DNA from 2 places in the Variovorax sp. NFACC27 genome. Region 2 is predicted to be linked to the other one. Evidence: predicted binding sites of a transcription regulator. Region 2 holds the regulator's gene; the other holds the start of a gene.
The links. The regulator FliA, encoded in region 2, starts transcription of late flagellar genes. The targets are predictions, from matches to a motif close to CTAAAGTTTNNNNNNNNNNNGCCGNTA.

Region 1 (7,516 bases), 350 kb from region 2:
GAGCTGGCGCGCCTGCCCTACCTGCAGGCCTTCAAGGTGGGCCAGCGCGACATGAACAAGTACGCCCGCGACATCCAGGCGATCCGCGAGGCCGATGCCTCGAAGGCCATCCTCACCTGCCACGACGAATACCTGCTGGCCTCCATGGTCCAGGGCGTGGACGGCGCGCTGGTCGGCTTCGCGACCTTCATCCCGCAACTGATCATCGACCTGTGGAACGCGGTGAAGGCCGGCGACCTGAAGAAGGCAATGGCGGTGCAGGCGCTCATCACGCCGCTGAAAGATGCCGTGTACGGCGGCGGCGAGCCCACCGGCGAGGCGCATGCGCGCATGAAGGGCGGCATGTACCTGGCCGGCGTGCTCGAGAACGCCACGGTGCGCCCGCCGACCGAGGCGCCGAACGCGCGCGAGATGGACGCGCTGCGCGCCGCCGTCGAGCAGGCCGGGCTGTCGAAGCGCTGAGCCCACGGGCCATGACGCCCGATCGAGAAAACACAAGGAGACAAGAGACATGCAACGCAAGCACTTCCTGCGCGCCACCCTGGCCGCCCTCGCGCTGGCAGCCGCATCGACCGCCGGCTTCGCCCAGAACTGGCCCAGCCGCCCGGTGCGCATGGTGATCCCGTTTCCGCCGGGCGGCACGCTCGACACCATCGGCCGCCTGCTGGCGCAGAAGCTCGGCGAGCAGACGGGCCAGAGCTTCATCGTGGAGAACCGCGCGGGCGGCAACGGCGTGATCGGTGCCGACGTGGTGTCGAAGGCGCCGGCCGACGGCTACACGCTGCTGTTCAACGCCTCGACCTTCACCACCGCGCCGATGACCATGAAGTCGGTGCCCTACGAGGTGGTGAAAGACTTCACCCCGGTGGCGCTGGTGGCGAAGGCGCCGCTGTCGGTGGCGGTCAACAAGAACCTGCCGGTGAACGACGTGAAGTCGCTCATCGCGTACGCCAAGGCGCACCCCGGCAAGATGACCTTCGCGGTGGGCTCCATCGGATCGGCGGGGCACCTGTCGACCGAGCTGCTCAAGCGCGCGGGCGGCGGGCTCGACTACCTGATCGTGCCGTACAAGGGCACGGCGCCGGCCTTCCAGGACCTGATCGGCGGGCAGATCGACGGCTTCATCGACCCGATCCTCGGCTCGCTGCAGTATCACAAGAGCGGCATGCTGAAGGTGATTGCCGTGACCTCGGCCACGCGCGCGACCAGCCTGCCGAACGTGCCCACGGTGGGTGAAAGCATCCCGGGCTACGAGTTCTACAGCTGGTACGGTCTGTGGGGCCCGGCGAAGCTGCCGGCGGCCATCACGCAGCGGCTGAACGCCGAGGTCAACAAGGCGCTGGGCACCGACATGCGCGAGACGCTGAACGCGCAGGGCCTGCTGCTGACGCCGGGCAGCGTCGAGGACTTCTCGAAGTTCCAGGCCGAGGACATGGCGCGCTCGAAGAAGATCATCACCGAGGGCAACATCCATGTCGAATGAGTTCGCCACGGCGCCCCATGCGGTGGTGACGGGCAGCAGCGGCGGCATCGGCCGCGCCATCGCCTCGCACCTGCTGGAGGCCGGCTGGCGCGTGAGCGGCGTCGACCTCGCCGCGCCGACGCTGTCCTCCCACGCAGGCTTCACGCACACGGCGGTGGACCTGTGCGATGCCGATGCCATCGCGCGCGTCGCCGCCGCGCTGCAGGATGCCGATGCGCTGGTGCATGCGGCCGGCGTGCTGCGCGTCGGCGAACTGGGCTCGCTCGACCATGTTGGTGGCGAGCTGATGTGGCGCCTGCACGTCGACGCGGCCACGCGCCTGGCCGACGCGCTCGTGCCGGCGATGGCCGCGCGCGGCAGTGGCCGCGTGGTGTTCGTCGGCAGCCGCGTCGCGCAGGGCCTGCCCGGTCGTGGCCAATACGCCGCGACCAAGGCCGCGCTGATCGCGCTCGCGCGAAGCTGGGCCGCGGAAGTCGCGGCCCGGGGCGTGACCGTCAACGTGGTGTCGCCCGGCGCGACGCAGACCTCGATGCTGCAGGACCCGGCCCGCGCGGGCAGCGCGCCGCGCATGCCGCCCATAGGCCGGCTGATCCAGCCCGGGGAAATCGCCGCGCTCGTGGGCTTTCTTCTCTCGCCGCAGGCGGCGGCCATCACGGGGCAGGACGTCGCCATCTGCGGCGGTTCGTCGCTGCACCGCTGAACAACCTTTTCGCTTCTTTCTCATCCCCGGAACCCGACCATGAAAATCGTCAACATCCTCGAATCCACCCGCCCCATCAAGTCGGACATCCGCAACGCCTACATCGATTTCTCGAAGATGACCCTGAGCCTCGTGGCCGTGGTCACCGACGTGATCCGCGACGGCAAGCCCGTCATCGGCTATGGCTTCAATTCGAACGGCCGCTACGGCCAGGGCGGGCTGATCCGCGAGCGCTTCCTGCCGCGCCTGCTGGAGGCCGAGCCCGCGTCGCTGCTCGACGAGACCGGCGACAACCTCGATCCGCACAAGATCTGGGCCCGCATGATGATCAACGAGAAGCCCGGCGGCCACGGCGAGCGCTCGGTGGCCGTGGGCACCATCGACATGGCCGTGTGGGACGCCACCGCCAAGATCGCAGGCAAGCCGCTCTACCAGCTGCTGGCCGAGCGCTACGGCACCGGCAAGCCCGACCCGCGCGTGTTCGTCTACGCGGCCGGCGGTTACTACTATCCCGGCAAGGGCCTCGAGGGCCTGCAGCGCGAGATGACCAGCTACCTGGAGCGCGGCTACTCGGTGGTGAAGATGAAGATCGGCGGCGCAACGCTCGCCGAAGACTGCGAGCGCATCGAGTCGGTGCTGAAGATCCTCGGCCCCGGCCAGCAGCTCGCGGTGGACGCCAACGGCCGCTTCGACCTGCAGACGGCCGTCGACTACGGTCGCGCGCTCTCGCAATACCCGCTCTTCTGGTACGAGGAAGCCGGCGACCCGCTCGACTACGAACTGCAGGCCAAGCTCGGCGAGGTGTACGCCGGCCCGATGGCCACGGGCGAGAACCTGTTCTCGATGCAGGACGCGCGCAACCTCATCCGCCACGGCGGCATGCGCCCCGACCGCGACTGGCTGCAGTTCGACTGCGCCCTGAGCTACGGTCTCGTGGAATACCTGCGCACGCTCGACATGCTGAAGGAGAACGGCTGGTCGCCCTCGCGCTGCATCCCGCACGGCGGCCACCAGATGTCGCTGGCCATCGCCGCCGGCCTCGGCCTCGGCGGCAACGAGAGCTACCCCGACCTGTTCCAGCCCTACGGCGGCTTCCCCGACGGCGTGAAAGTGGACAACGGCTACGTCACCCTGCCGCCGCTGCCCGGCATCGGATTCGAAGGCAAGGCCGACCTGATCTCCGAGATGCGAGCCCTCGCCGCCTGAACCAGCGCAGCCCATTCGCGGGACACCGCGGAACCGGCTTTGCCGGGCCGCAGGTGTCGCCCCCCGGCGAGGGGGGTTGGCGAAGCGACACGAAGTGCGCGAAGCCTGGGGGGAGTATCAAGTTCAGGGCTGAAAGCCGGAGCGGCGCACCACCGGCTCCCACTGCGCGCGATAGGCCTTGAGCATCTGCGCGGTCTCGGCCGCGTTGCTGACCACCGGCGTGATGAAGAGCGCGTCGGCCGCCTTCTGCAGGCCCGGGTCCTTCATGACGTCGCGGATCGAGTTGGCCAGCAGCTGCACCCTGGCCGGCGCCATCGAGCTGGGCGCGAAGAAGGTGTTCCAACCGTCGGCATCGATCTTCATGCCGGCCTCGCGAAAGATCGGGATGTTGGGCGCGAAGCTCGCGCGCTTCTTGCCCGAGGTGGCGAGGATGCGGATCTTGCCGGCCACGTGCTGCGGATAGAGCGAGTCGAGCGTGTCGATGGCGATCGGCAGGCTGCCTCCGCTCAGGTCGGCCGCCAGCGGCGCGGAGCCGCCGTAGCCCTTGATCTGCGGCTGCACGCTCAGGGCGTCGCCCACCATCAGGCCGAAGAAGTGGGGCAGGCTGCCGGTGGCGGGCACGCCGAACACGGCCTCTTCCGGATGCGCCCAGAGCCGGCCCACCAGGAACATCGCGCGGTCGAGCTGGAGCTTCTGGCCGACCGCGAGCGCGAAGTCGTAGCTGCTGACCTGCGAGACGGGCACGAAGTCCTTGTCTGGGTCGTAGCCCGCGTCCTTGAACACCAGCGGCGCGACCACCATCACGGCGGGGTTGCCCAGCATCAGCACGTTCTGCCCGGCGGGCGCGCGCTTCACTTCCTTGGCCGCGAGCCGGCCGCCCTCGCCCGGGCGGTTTTCCACGCTCACCTGCACGCCGAGCTTCGGCCCGAGACGCTCGGCGATCAGCCGCGCGATGCGGTCGGTGCTGCCGCCCGGCGCATAGCCGACCACAAGGGTGAGCGGCCCGCCGTCCAGCGCGGCGGGCGCCTGGGCATGGGCCAGGGGAGCGCAAGCGGCAAGGGCCATGCCCCCTGCCATGATGAGCTTGCGCCTGGAAAGAAATGCGGGCATCGGATCTCCTGCGGGACAGTTGTCGTGAACGGGAAGGCGCGGGTTTCACGGCGAAAATCGCGCGTCAAGACTGTTTCCGCTCGTTCAAATTTGTTACTGGTTTATACGTATGGGCAAACAGTTGATCTAATCAATCAACTGCCCGCCGAGGCGGGCGAACCACACTCACCCCGCCGTTCCGCCACCCATATGCAACAAGCTTTTCCCGATGCAGGAGCGTTGCGCGCGCCCCGTTCCCTGGACGACCTGCTGCTCTATCGCATGGCGCGCGCCGTGCGCGCGGGCAGCGGCATGGCCACCCGGCTGGTCGAGGGCGGCTTCGGCATCACGCGCCGCGAATGGGGAATGATCGCCACGCTCGCGCAAGAAGGCGAGATGACGTCGTCGGCGCTCGCCGCGCAGCTGCACCTGGACCGGGTGCGCACCTCGCGCGGACTGCGCAGCCTGGTCGAGAAGAAGCTGGTGCACCGCCGCCAGAACGCGGAAGACCGGCGCGAGGTGCACGTGCGGCTGAGCGCCTCGGGCCAGCAGCTGTTCGGCGGACTCTTCCCGCGCATCGCGGGGCTGAACACCGAGCTGCTGGAAGGCATCGCGCCCGCGGACATGGAGGCCTTCCTGCGCTGCCTGCAGCACCTCGAGCAGCGCGGGGAAGAGCTTCTCGCGCAGGGCGTGGTGGCGGAGAAGGCCGACCGGCGCTCCGGCGGCACGCGGCACCGGTGGCCCGAGCGCGGAGGCTGAATCAGGCCTGCACGTCCACGATGCCGCCGATCGAAGCGTTGCGGCTGCCGTTGCCGGCACGCTGCGAGGCGGAGGCGCTTTCCTCCATCGACGCCATGGCGCTCTTCTGGACGGCGCCCATGCGCAGCGCGTTCATCTGCTGCTGCAGCATGGCCAGCTGGGCCGCCAGCGCCTGGAGCTGCTGCTGGACCATCTTGCGCGCATCGCCTTCGGGCGTGCTGAGCAGCAGGCCCTGTGTTTCCTTGATCTGCTTCTGCGTCGCCGTGATCTGGCGTTGAATCTTCGCAATCTCGACGTTCACGTCGCCCCCGCTTCTCGCGCTGCCGGTTGCACCGATGGCATTCACCATTTCGATCCTCCTTTTTCGTGTACGAGCAGGAGTTATCGGCAGCCGGCACGAAAAATGAAGGGTAGCCTGCCCGGCTTGCATGGCCGCGATCGCGAACTAGACTGAAGTGTGGGCACCCGCGGTGCCGGGGGCCAAGGAGCCTGCCATGTACAAGCGTGTTCTTGTCGCGACCGACGGCTCGGCGCTGTCGGAGCAAGCGGTCAAAGCCGCCATCGACCTGGCTCTTCTGACCAATGCGGACCTGGTGAGCGTCACCGTCGCGCACATCGAGCCGGTCGGCTACTTCGAGGGCTCGATGATGCTGAGCCAGCGCGACATCCAGGAATCGCAGGCGCACACCGACCGGGCCGCGCAGCAGCTGGTCGACAAGGTGGCGGCTTCGGCACTCGCCAAGGGCGTGCGCAGCGCGCAGGCCATCGTCATGCGGTCGAACCAGGTGGCCGAGGCCATCATCACCACCGCGAAGAACCAGCAGTGCGACCTGATCGTGATGGCCTCGCACGGACGCCGCAGCCTCGCGCGCCTGCTGATGGGCAGCGAGACGCTGCACGTGCTGACGCACTCGCACATCCCGGTGCTGGTGCTGCGCTGACGGAACGGTCTCCTGCCTCCTGTTTCCTATTTCGGCGCGACCTTGCGCAGGCAGTCCATCAGCAGCTGGCTGGCCGGCGTCTGCGAACGGCCCCGCAGCGTGATGATGCCCACTGGCGGGAGTTCGATCGGCACGTCGATCTTCAGGATGCAGAGTTGTCCCTGCTTCGCGAAGTGCCGGGCGACGCCGCGCGCCAGGAAGCCGACGGCCGGCCGCTGGTGCATCACCGAAAGCGTCACGAGGAACGAAGCCGTCTCGACGATGTCCGCCGGCGGCACGAGACGATGCTTGTAGAACATCTGCGCCAGCTTCGAGCGCGACGAAGCCCACGGCGGCGGCACCACCCAGGGCAGCCCGGCGAGCATCGCCCAGCTGGGCCTGGAAGCCTTCGCCAGCGGATGCTCCGGGCCCACTACGATGCACATCGGCTCCGCGTAGAGGGCCTCGGTTTCCAGGTCGGGCGATGCATAGCCGGGCTCCAGCCGGCCGACGATCAGGTCGAGCTCGCCCACGCGCAGGCGGGGCAGCAGCCGCGTGAGGTCGCCCTCCTCCACCATCACGGTGGTCAGCGCCGACTGCTTCTTCAGCCGCTGGATGGCCTGCACCAGCAGGCTCGGCGTGGCCACCACCATCGCGCCGACGCTGGTGCGGCCCGCGCCTCCGCTGGCCACGGCGTCGATCTCGTCGCGCGTGCGCTGGTAGTCGGCCAGCACCGAGCGCGCGAAGCGCACCACCGTCGCGCCGTAGGGCGTGGGCTCGGTGCCGCGCGTGGAGCGCACGAACAGCTTCAGGTCGAACATGCGCTCGATCTCCGCCAGCATCTTCGAGACGGCCGGCTGCGTGATCGAAAGGAACTCCGACACGCGGCCCAGGTGGCGGAACTCGTCGAGCGCTACCAGCAGTTGCAGGTGGCGCAGCTTGAGGTTGGAGCGAAGCACGCGGTCGATCTGGCTCATGGTGTCGTGGGGCGTCATGCGGCCTTCTTTCTCTTCATAACCTCAAGCTCATGAAGAGAGTCCGCTATTTCATTGGATGGCAATGATTGTCTCCGGAAGAATCCGCCCTGCCTGCCGAACAACGATTCCTGGAGACAACGATGAAAACCCCTCGCAAGCTGGCACGCCGCCAGTTCGTGCTGGGCGGCCTGGGCGCCGCCGCACTCGCCAGCACACCAGCACGCGCGCTGGCAGCCGACTACCCCGAACGTCCCCTCACATTCATCTGCCCATGGCCCGCGGGCGGCACGGCCGACAGGTCGATGCGCATCATCTGCCAGATCGCGTCACGCGAGCTCGGCCAGCCCATCGCGCTGGAGAACCGCGCGGGCGCCTCGGGAAT
Region 2 (7,516 bases):
TCGGGCACCGGCAAGAGCAGCGTGGCGGCCGGGCTCGCGCAGCTGCTGGGCATTCCGTGGATCGACGGCGACGACCTGCACGCGCCCGAGGCCGTGGCGCGGATGCGGGCCGGCCTGCCGCTGGCGGATGAAGACCGCTGGCCCTGGCTCGACCGCGTGGGCGCCAATCTTGCCGACCGCACGGCCGCGCCTCGTGGCGTGGTGGTGGCCTGCTCCGCACTGCGGCGCGCCTACCGCGACCGGCTGCGCGCCGCCTCGCCGGGTCTGCGCTTCGTGTTCCTCGACGGCCCTCCGGCGCTGGTGCGCCAGCGCATGGAACAGCGCACCGGCCACTACATGCCGGCCACCCTGCTCGACAGCCAGCTGGCGACCCTGGAACGACCGGACGCCGGCGAGCCCGACGTGCTGCACACCCCGATCGACATGCCCGTTGCGCTGATCGTCGCCGGCATCGGTGCGCAGCTTCTCAGGCAGGCGGAAGAAGCCTCCGCGAAAGTCTCCGCCTGACGGCCACGCCGCACAGGCCCGAACCGGCAAGCAAGGAGAAACCCATGTTCATCCGCTGCGCATTCTTCAGGGGCCGGGTCAAGGCCGGCATGGAAGAGGCCTTCGACCGCCACGTGCACGAAAGGCTCGTGCCGCTGTGGACCCGCTTTCCCGGCGCGCTCGAGGTGCGCGTACTGCGCCAGGTCGAAAGCGACGTGAACGACCCCGAGCTGGCGATGGTCGTGGCCATCCGCTGGGCGAGCCGCGAGGACATCGCCCGCGCGCTCGACTCGCCCGTGCGCTACGAAAGCCGCGAAGTCTCGAAGAAGCTGTTCGAGATGTTCGACGGCACGGTCTTCCACACGGTGTTCAGCGCCGGGGAGTTCGCGCTCTCGGCCTCTTGAGCGGAGCGCTCTTCTCGCTCTTCTCGCTCTTCTTCACCGCTTTCTTCGCCGCCTTCTTCGACGACGCCTTGCCGTCCATGTCCGCCAGCTCCCACACCCCGCCGGCCGCCGACACCAGCGCATGCGCGCTGTTGATCAGCCCGATGTGCGAGAAGGCCTGCGGAAAATTGCCGAGCTGCCTGCGCGCCACCGGGTCGTATTCCTCGGCGTAGAGCCCCAGGTCGTTGGCCAGCGCCAGCAGCCGCTTGAACAGCGCCCGCGCCTTGCGCAGCCTGCCCATGGCGACATACACGTTCGCCAGCCAGAAGCTGCATGCGAGGAAGGCGCCCTCCCCGCCGCCGAGCCCGTCCACGCCCTTCTCGGTGCGGTAGCGGTACACCAGCCCGTTGAAGATCAGCTCCTTCTCGATGCGCGCGATGGTGCCCTGCACGCGCGGGTCGTTGATCGGCAGGAAGCCGATCAGCGGCATCCACAGCAGCGCGGCGTCCACCGTATCGGCGCCGTAGTACTGCATGAAGGAATTGGACGCGGCGTCGTAGCCGCGCGCGCAGACCTCGGCGTGGATCTCGTCGCGCACTTCCCGCCAGCGATCGACCGGGCCTTCGAGCCCGAACTCGGTGGCGCTCGCGATCACCCGGTCGAAGGCCAGCCAGCACATGACCTTGGAGTGCACGAAGTGGCGCGGCTCGCCGCGCACTTCCCACAGGCCGGAGTCGGGCTCCCGCCACAGATCCATCAGCTGCTTCGCGATGGCGCGCTCCAGCGGCCACAGCTTGTCCATGTCCGCCAGCCCGGCCTTGCGCGCCGCATGGAAGGCCGCGATGACCGAGCCGTAGACGTCGAGCTGCCGCTGCCCGTGCGCGCCGTTGCCGATGCGCACCGGGCGACTGCCTTCGTAGCCGGGCAGCCAGCCGAGCTCGAGCTCGGTCAGCGAACGTTCGCCGTGCAGGCCGTACATCACCTGCAGCTCCTCGGGCGAGCCGCCGACCGCGCGCATCAGCCACCAGCGCCAGGCGCTGGCCTCCTCCACGTAGCCCGAGCCGATCAGCGCGTAGAGCGTGAGCGCCGCGTCGCGCAGCCAGCAGAAGCGGTAGTCCCAGTTGCGCTCGCCGCCGGGCAGCTCGGGCAGCGATGCACTGGGCGCGGCGACGATACCGCCGGTGGGCTCGTAGGTGAGCGCCTTGAGCGTGAGCAGCGAGCGCATCACCGGCTCGCGAAACTCGCCGTGGTAGCCGCAGCGTTCGGTCCACGCGCTCCATTCGGCGACGGTGCGCGCCAGCAGCGCATTGGCGTCGCGCGTCACGGGCGGCTTGAGGTGCGAGGGAAACCAGTCGAGGCTGAAGGCGATGGACTGGCCCGCCGACACGGTGAAGTCGGCGAAGCTCGCGAAGTTCTCGTTGGTCAGTGGCACGCCGGAGCTGATGCGCACGGAGTCGGGCCCGGCCGTGGCGAACACCGCGCCGTCGCGCCGGTCCATCCACGGGCACCACTCGCCGTAGTTGAAGCGAATGCGGAACTCCGTGTGCATGGCGACCGTGCCGCGCACGCCCCGCACGATGCGCACCACCTCGTGCGTGCCGTCGAGCGCGGGGCGAGGCATGAAGTCGGTGACGACGGCCGTTCCGCCGGCCACGTGAATCGTCGTCTCCAGCACCACGGTGCCCGGCAGATAGCGCCGCGCGATGCGCGCCTTGCGGTCGGTCGCGCGCATCGACCAGTGGCCGTTGCGCTCGTCGCCGAGCAGGCTGGCGAACATCGCCGCGGAATCGAAGCGCGGCAGGCACAGCCACTCGATGTCGCCGCCGCGGTGCACCAGCGCCGCGCTGTGGGTCGATCCGATGAGCGCGTAGTCGCCGATGGGGCGGTCGCCGTGCAGCTTGACGGAAGGTTGCTTGGAGGTCTTTGGCAAGAGCCCGAGCTTTGCCGCCCGCGCGGGCACGGCGCGCCAGCGCAGGGCGCGCATTGCTGACGGACAAGACCCAATCGGCGTGCCCCGGAGGGCAGCCTAGAGCAGGTCCTTCAGCTTCGCCCGCAACCTGCTGATCGCCTGGCTGTGCAGCTGGCACACGCGCGACTGGCTCACTTCGAGGATGGCGCCTATCTCGCGCAGGTTCAGCTCTTCCTCGTAGTAGAGGTTCAGCAGCAGCTGGTCGCGTTCCGGCAGCGCCGAGATGGCGTCCACCAGCTGGTGGCGGAAGCCGCTTTCCAGCAGCTGCTCCAGCGGGTCGTCGCTGCTGCGGCGGTCCTTGCGCGCGTCCTGCGAATGGCTGTCGAGGAAGGCGTTGTCGGCGTCGTCCTTGGAGAAGTCTTCCACGTACAGCAGCTGGCAGCCCTGAATCTCCTGCAGCAGCGACTGGTACGCCTCGATGTCCATCTTCAGCTCCCTGGCGATCTCCCCTTCGGTGGGAGAACGCCCGAGCTTGTGGCCCAGCGCCTGGATCGCCTTCTCGATGCCGCGCGCCGACTGGCGCAGGCCGCGCGAGCCCCAGTCGGCGGCGCGCAGTTCGTCGAGCATGGCGCCGCGGATGCGCTGGCTGACGAAAGTCTCGAACTGCGCGCCCCGGTTGTCCTGGTAGCGGCTGGATGCGTCCAGCAGGCCGAGCATGCCTGCCTGGATCAGGTCGTCCAGCTCCACGCTGGCGGGCAGCTTGGCCATCATCTGCAGCGCGATGCGGCGCACCAGCGGCTGGTGCTGCGCCAGCAGGTGAGATTTCTCGATGGTTCCCTGTGCGGTGTACACGGCGTTCCGTCCTTCCTGGGCTCAGGCCACGGCCTGCTGGGGCTCGGCCGCGCGCCACGGCCAGCCGTCCATCTCGCCTGCGACGCGACGCAGGTCGATCGCCGCGTGGCTCGCGGGAAAGGCCTCGGCGATGGTCTTCTTCAGCCGCCAGGCATCGGCGACCAGCGGATCGAAGCGCACCCAGCCGGCGGGCTGCAGCGACAGCGCGAGATAGCGGCTGCCGGCATGGGCGAGGTTGTTCATGATCTGGCGCGCGGCCTGGACGTCGACCACGCCGTTGACCAGGAAGCGCATCTGGCTCATGCCATGCGCTCGCTGCAGGTGCTTGATGCCCGCATAGGCCGAGGTGACCGACGAGGGGTGCGGCTGCAGCACCAGCAGCAGGTCGTCCGCGCCCTGCGCGAGCGCCGACAGCCGGCCCTCGCGGTCGAAGGCCGCATCGACGATGACGAAGCCGTCGTACCAGAACCTGCGCGGATCGTTGCCTGCGCCATGCACCGCGCCGGGCGGCGCCGGCAGCACACGCACGCCGCAGGCCGCGCGCACCTCGGCGCCGTCGAGCGTCAGGCGCCCGCCGGCCACGTCGGCCAGGCTGCCCAGCGGGTCGATATCCCAGACCTCGCACGCCGAGCCTTCGGCCGGGCAGTGCTCGTCGAGCAGCAGGACGTTGCGGCCCTGCCCCGCCAGCGCCACCGCGAGGTTCATCGCGATGGTGGTGCCGCCCGCGCCGCTGCCCATGCCGGCCACCGCGACCACGCGCGCCTGCATCGGCGCGAGCAGGCGCCGGAGGCCGTCCGCCTGATCCGCAACCAGCTTGTTCATTGCGCCACCCTCAATCCTGCTTCTCCAGCTTCTGCGGCTTCGCGGGCTCGCGCGGCGCCTGCACGGGCGCGGTCGATTCGGTGCCCAGCGCATCGAGCAGCAGGAAGAGCTTGCCCACGCCCGCATACAGCGCACTGCCGCTCATGGCGCGGCCGTTGCGCGCCGGGCGGCCCATCAGCTGGCCCAGCAGCGCGCGCGCGCGGTCGGCCCACTCGCCCTCGGCCTGCAGCAGCCGCCACACGGTGGTGCTCATCTGGCCGGCGATCAGGAGCCGCTTCATGATGTCCGGGTCGCCCAGCTCGCCGATGCCGCCCACGAGCTGCACGCCGTCGCGCAGCAGGCGGAAGCAGGGCTCGGCATCCACCGCCCAGCCCAGCCACTGCGCGAGCTGGCGCGCGGAAACCTCGGAGCCGATGTTCGAAAGCGCGTGCACCTGCGCCAGCACATTGCCGGTGCGCGCATCGACCACGCGCGTTGCGACGCAGCGCAGCGCCGGCATCTCGTCGCGGGCGATGCCCGCCGCCAGGGCGGCCGCATTGAAACGCAGCACCACGTCGGCATGCGACTCGGCGAGCAGCGCCGCCTTGCCGCGGAAGCGCACGGGCCGCGCTTCGCCGAATTCGAAGTCCATGCGCGCCAGCGTGTCGGGTGCGCCGGTGCGCATGTCGATCACGGCGGTGGAGCCCGGCGCGCGCGCCAGCCAGCGCTGGCCCGCGGCCTGCCACTGCACCATCGCCTCGATGCCGGGCAGGCGGGTCAGCAGGTGCACCAGCGGCCGACTGCCGAAGTCCTGCTGGCGCAGCCACGGAACCTGGCGTGCGCCGGGCTTGCGCGCGGCGTCCTTCATGCCGCGCGTGGCGGCCGTCGAGAGCCACTGGTTGGGCGCCGCCAGCGGCAGGCCCGTGCGGTCCGACAGCAGCAGGCTGCCGTGGCATTCGTAGGCGTCGCCGCCCTCGTTCGATCGCAGTCCCACCTGCCCGCATAGCGCGAGCACATGGGTCTCGCAGGCGGCGGCCACTTCGCCGCGCGCGTGCACCAGCAGGTCCTGCAGCACGGCCTTCTGGCCCGCTTCCTCGTCGCCGGCCTGGCGCCATAGCGCGCGTGCGCGCTCGAAGCCGATCTGCGCGCCGGCCAGCGCGCTCGCGGTGGTGGCCAGCTCCTGCGCGTCGTGCGCCATGGCGCGGATCAGGTTCTGGTACTTCAGGCGCAGCAGGTCGGTCTCGCCCTGCGCGCGGGCCACCTGCTGCGAGGCGCCCGCCGCGGCGGCAGCGTCTTCCTGCAGGTCGCTCTCGGCGGGCACGAACAGCGGGCTGTGCTGGCGCGGCTGGAACACGCTGTCCACCAGCTGCGTGCGGTCGGCCTGCATCAGGTTCTCGGGCACCTTCTGGCCGCTGGAGATGTAGTGCACCGGCAGGCGGTGGCGGATCACGGTGTCGATCAGCGCGCCCGGGTGCGTGGCCTCGTCCACCTTGGTGAAGATGCAGCCGGCCAGCTCGTTGCCGTGGCGGTAGGCGTGCACCACCTCGTTGAGCGTGTCGCCGTGGCTGGTGGCGTTGAGCAGCAGCAGCTTCTTCACCGGCCTGGGGCTCTGGCCCAGCATGGCGATCTGCTCGGGCACGGCGCGGTCGCGCTGGCTCATGCCGACGGTGTCGATCAGCACCATGTGCTTCTCGCGCAGGTCCTGCAGCACCAGGTGCAGATCGGCGGCGTCCTTCACGGCGTACACCGGCACGTTGAGGATCTGGCCGTAGATGCGCAGCTGCTCGTAGGCGCCGATCCGGTAGCTGTCGGTGGTCACCAGCGCGAGCTTGTCGGCGCCGAAGCGCATCACGCAGCGCGCGGCCAGCTTGGCGGTGGTGGTGGTCTTGCCCACGCCGGTGGGGCCCATCAGCGCATAGACGCCGCCCGCGGCGAACAGCGCGTCCTCGTCCTCATGCACGGGCACGGCGCGGATCAGCTCCGAGCGCACGTAGGCCATGCCCTCGGCGTAGGTACGGCCGGTGGGCAGCTTCTCGAGCATGGCCTTCGACAGGCGCGCGCTGAAGCCGGCGCCGAGCAGCGTGCGCAGCAGGCGGCCGCGCACGGGGTCGCGGCGCTGCCTGTCGTTCCACACGACGCTGGCGAGCTGCTCCTCGATCATGCCGCGCATGGAGTGCAGCTCCTCGAGCACGGTGTCGGCTGGTGCGGCGGCGGGCGCGTGGACCTGCACGGGCGCAGGCGCAGGCAGCGGCGCGGGCATCGAGGCGACCGGCAAAGGAGCGGGTGCCACACGAACGGCCGGTGCCGCAACAGGGGCAACGGCTGCAACGGGCTTCGCGGCCGCGCTGCCCTGCAGCACGCCCTGCACTTCGCCCTCGACCATGGCGACGATCTCCACGCCCTCGGCGGTCGCGCGATGCGTGAGCACGATGGCGTCGGCGCCCAGCGCCTCCCTCACCAGTCGCAGGGCTTCGCGGCTGGTGGCCGCGACGAATTTGCGCGCGGTGGTGCGCACGTCTGTCTGTTGGGGGGAATTCAACCTCGTCCTCCGATGGCGGTGGTGACCTTGATGGTTCGGGAATCAGGAATCTCGGCGTGCGACAGCACCTTGAGCTGCGGCAGGCTGCGCCGCAGGAAGCGCGACAGCAGCACGCGCAGCGAGTGCTGCACGACCAGCACCGGCGCAAGCCCCATCTGCTCCTGCCGCACGATGGCGGCCTGCGCCTGCCGCAGCAGGTTGTCGGCAATGCCGGGCTCGATGCCGCTGCTGTTGCCCAGGGCCTGCTGCAGCACGCCGTCGAGCGAGCCGTCCAGGCCGATGACCTGCATCTCGGTGTCGCCCGGGAAGAGCTGCTGCGTGATCGCGCGGCCCAGCGCCAGGCGCGTGAGCGTGGTGAGCTCGGTCGGGTCCTTGACGGTCGGCGCGTACTCGGCCATCACGTCGAGGATGGTGCGCATGTCGCGGATCGGCACTTCCTCGTCGAGCAGGTTCTGCAGCACCTTGTGCAGCGTACTGAGCGACAGCACCTTGGGCACCAGGTCTTCGGTGAGCTTGGGCGCGGTCTTGGCGATCTGGTCGAGCAGC

Region 1: ABL840_RS32495 (FlxA-like family protein) is a predicted target of FliA. The motif match lies at 5,620-5,646, and genes of this name have one in related genera.

What each region holds. Positions count from the first base shown of each region.
Region 1 is NZ_CP157613.1:6,936,247-6,943,762, forward strand. It holds gene ABL840_RS32465 (dihydrodipicolinate synthase family protein) at 1-462, shown strand, start outside; gene ABL840_RS32470 (Bug family tripartite tricarboxylate transporter substrate binding protein) at 512-1,483, shown strand; gene ABL840_RS32475 (SDR family NAD(P)-dependent oxidoreductase) at 1,473-2,183, shown strand; gene ABL840_RS32480 (mandelate racemase/muconate lactonizing enzyme family protein) at 2,223-3,389, shown strand; gene ABL840_RS32485 (tripartite tricarboxylate transporter substrate-binding protein) at 3,513-4,499, opposite strand; gene ABL840_RS32490 (MarR family winged helix-turn-helix transcriptional regulator) at 4,689-5,237, shown strand; gene ABL840_RS32495 (FlxA-like family protein) at 5,239-5,586, opposite strand; gene ABL840_RS32500 (universal stress protein) at 5,732-6,178, shown strand; gene ABL840_RS32505 (LysR substrate-binding domain-containing protein) at 6,205-7,134, opposite strand; gene ABL840_RS32510 (tripartite tricarboxylate transporter substrate binding protein) at 7,275-7,516, shown strand, end outside.
Region 2 is NZ_CP157613.1:6,585,030-6,592,545, forward strand. It holds gene ABL840_RS30705 (gluconokinase) at 1-507, shown strand, start outside; gene ABL840_RS30710 (antibiotic biosynthesis monooxygenase family protein) at 552-890, shown strand; gene ABL840_RS30715 (glycoside hydrolase family 15 protein) at 856-2,799, opposite strand; gene ABL840_RS30720 (RNA polymerase sigma factor FliA) at 2,896-3,630, opposite strand; gene ABL840_RS30725 (flagellar biosynthesis protein FlhG) at 3,652-4,452, opposite strand; gene flhF (flagellar biosynthesis protein FlhF) at 4,463-6,970, opposite strand; gene flhA (flagellar biosynthesis protein FlhA) at 6,967-7,516, opposite strand, start outside.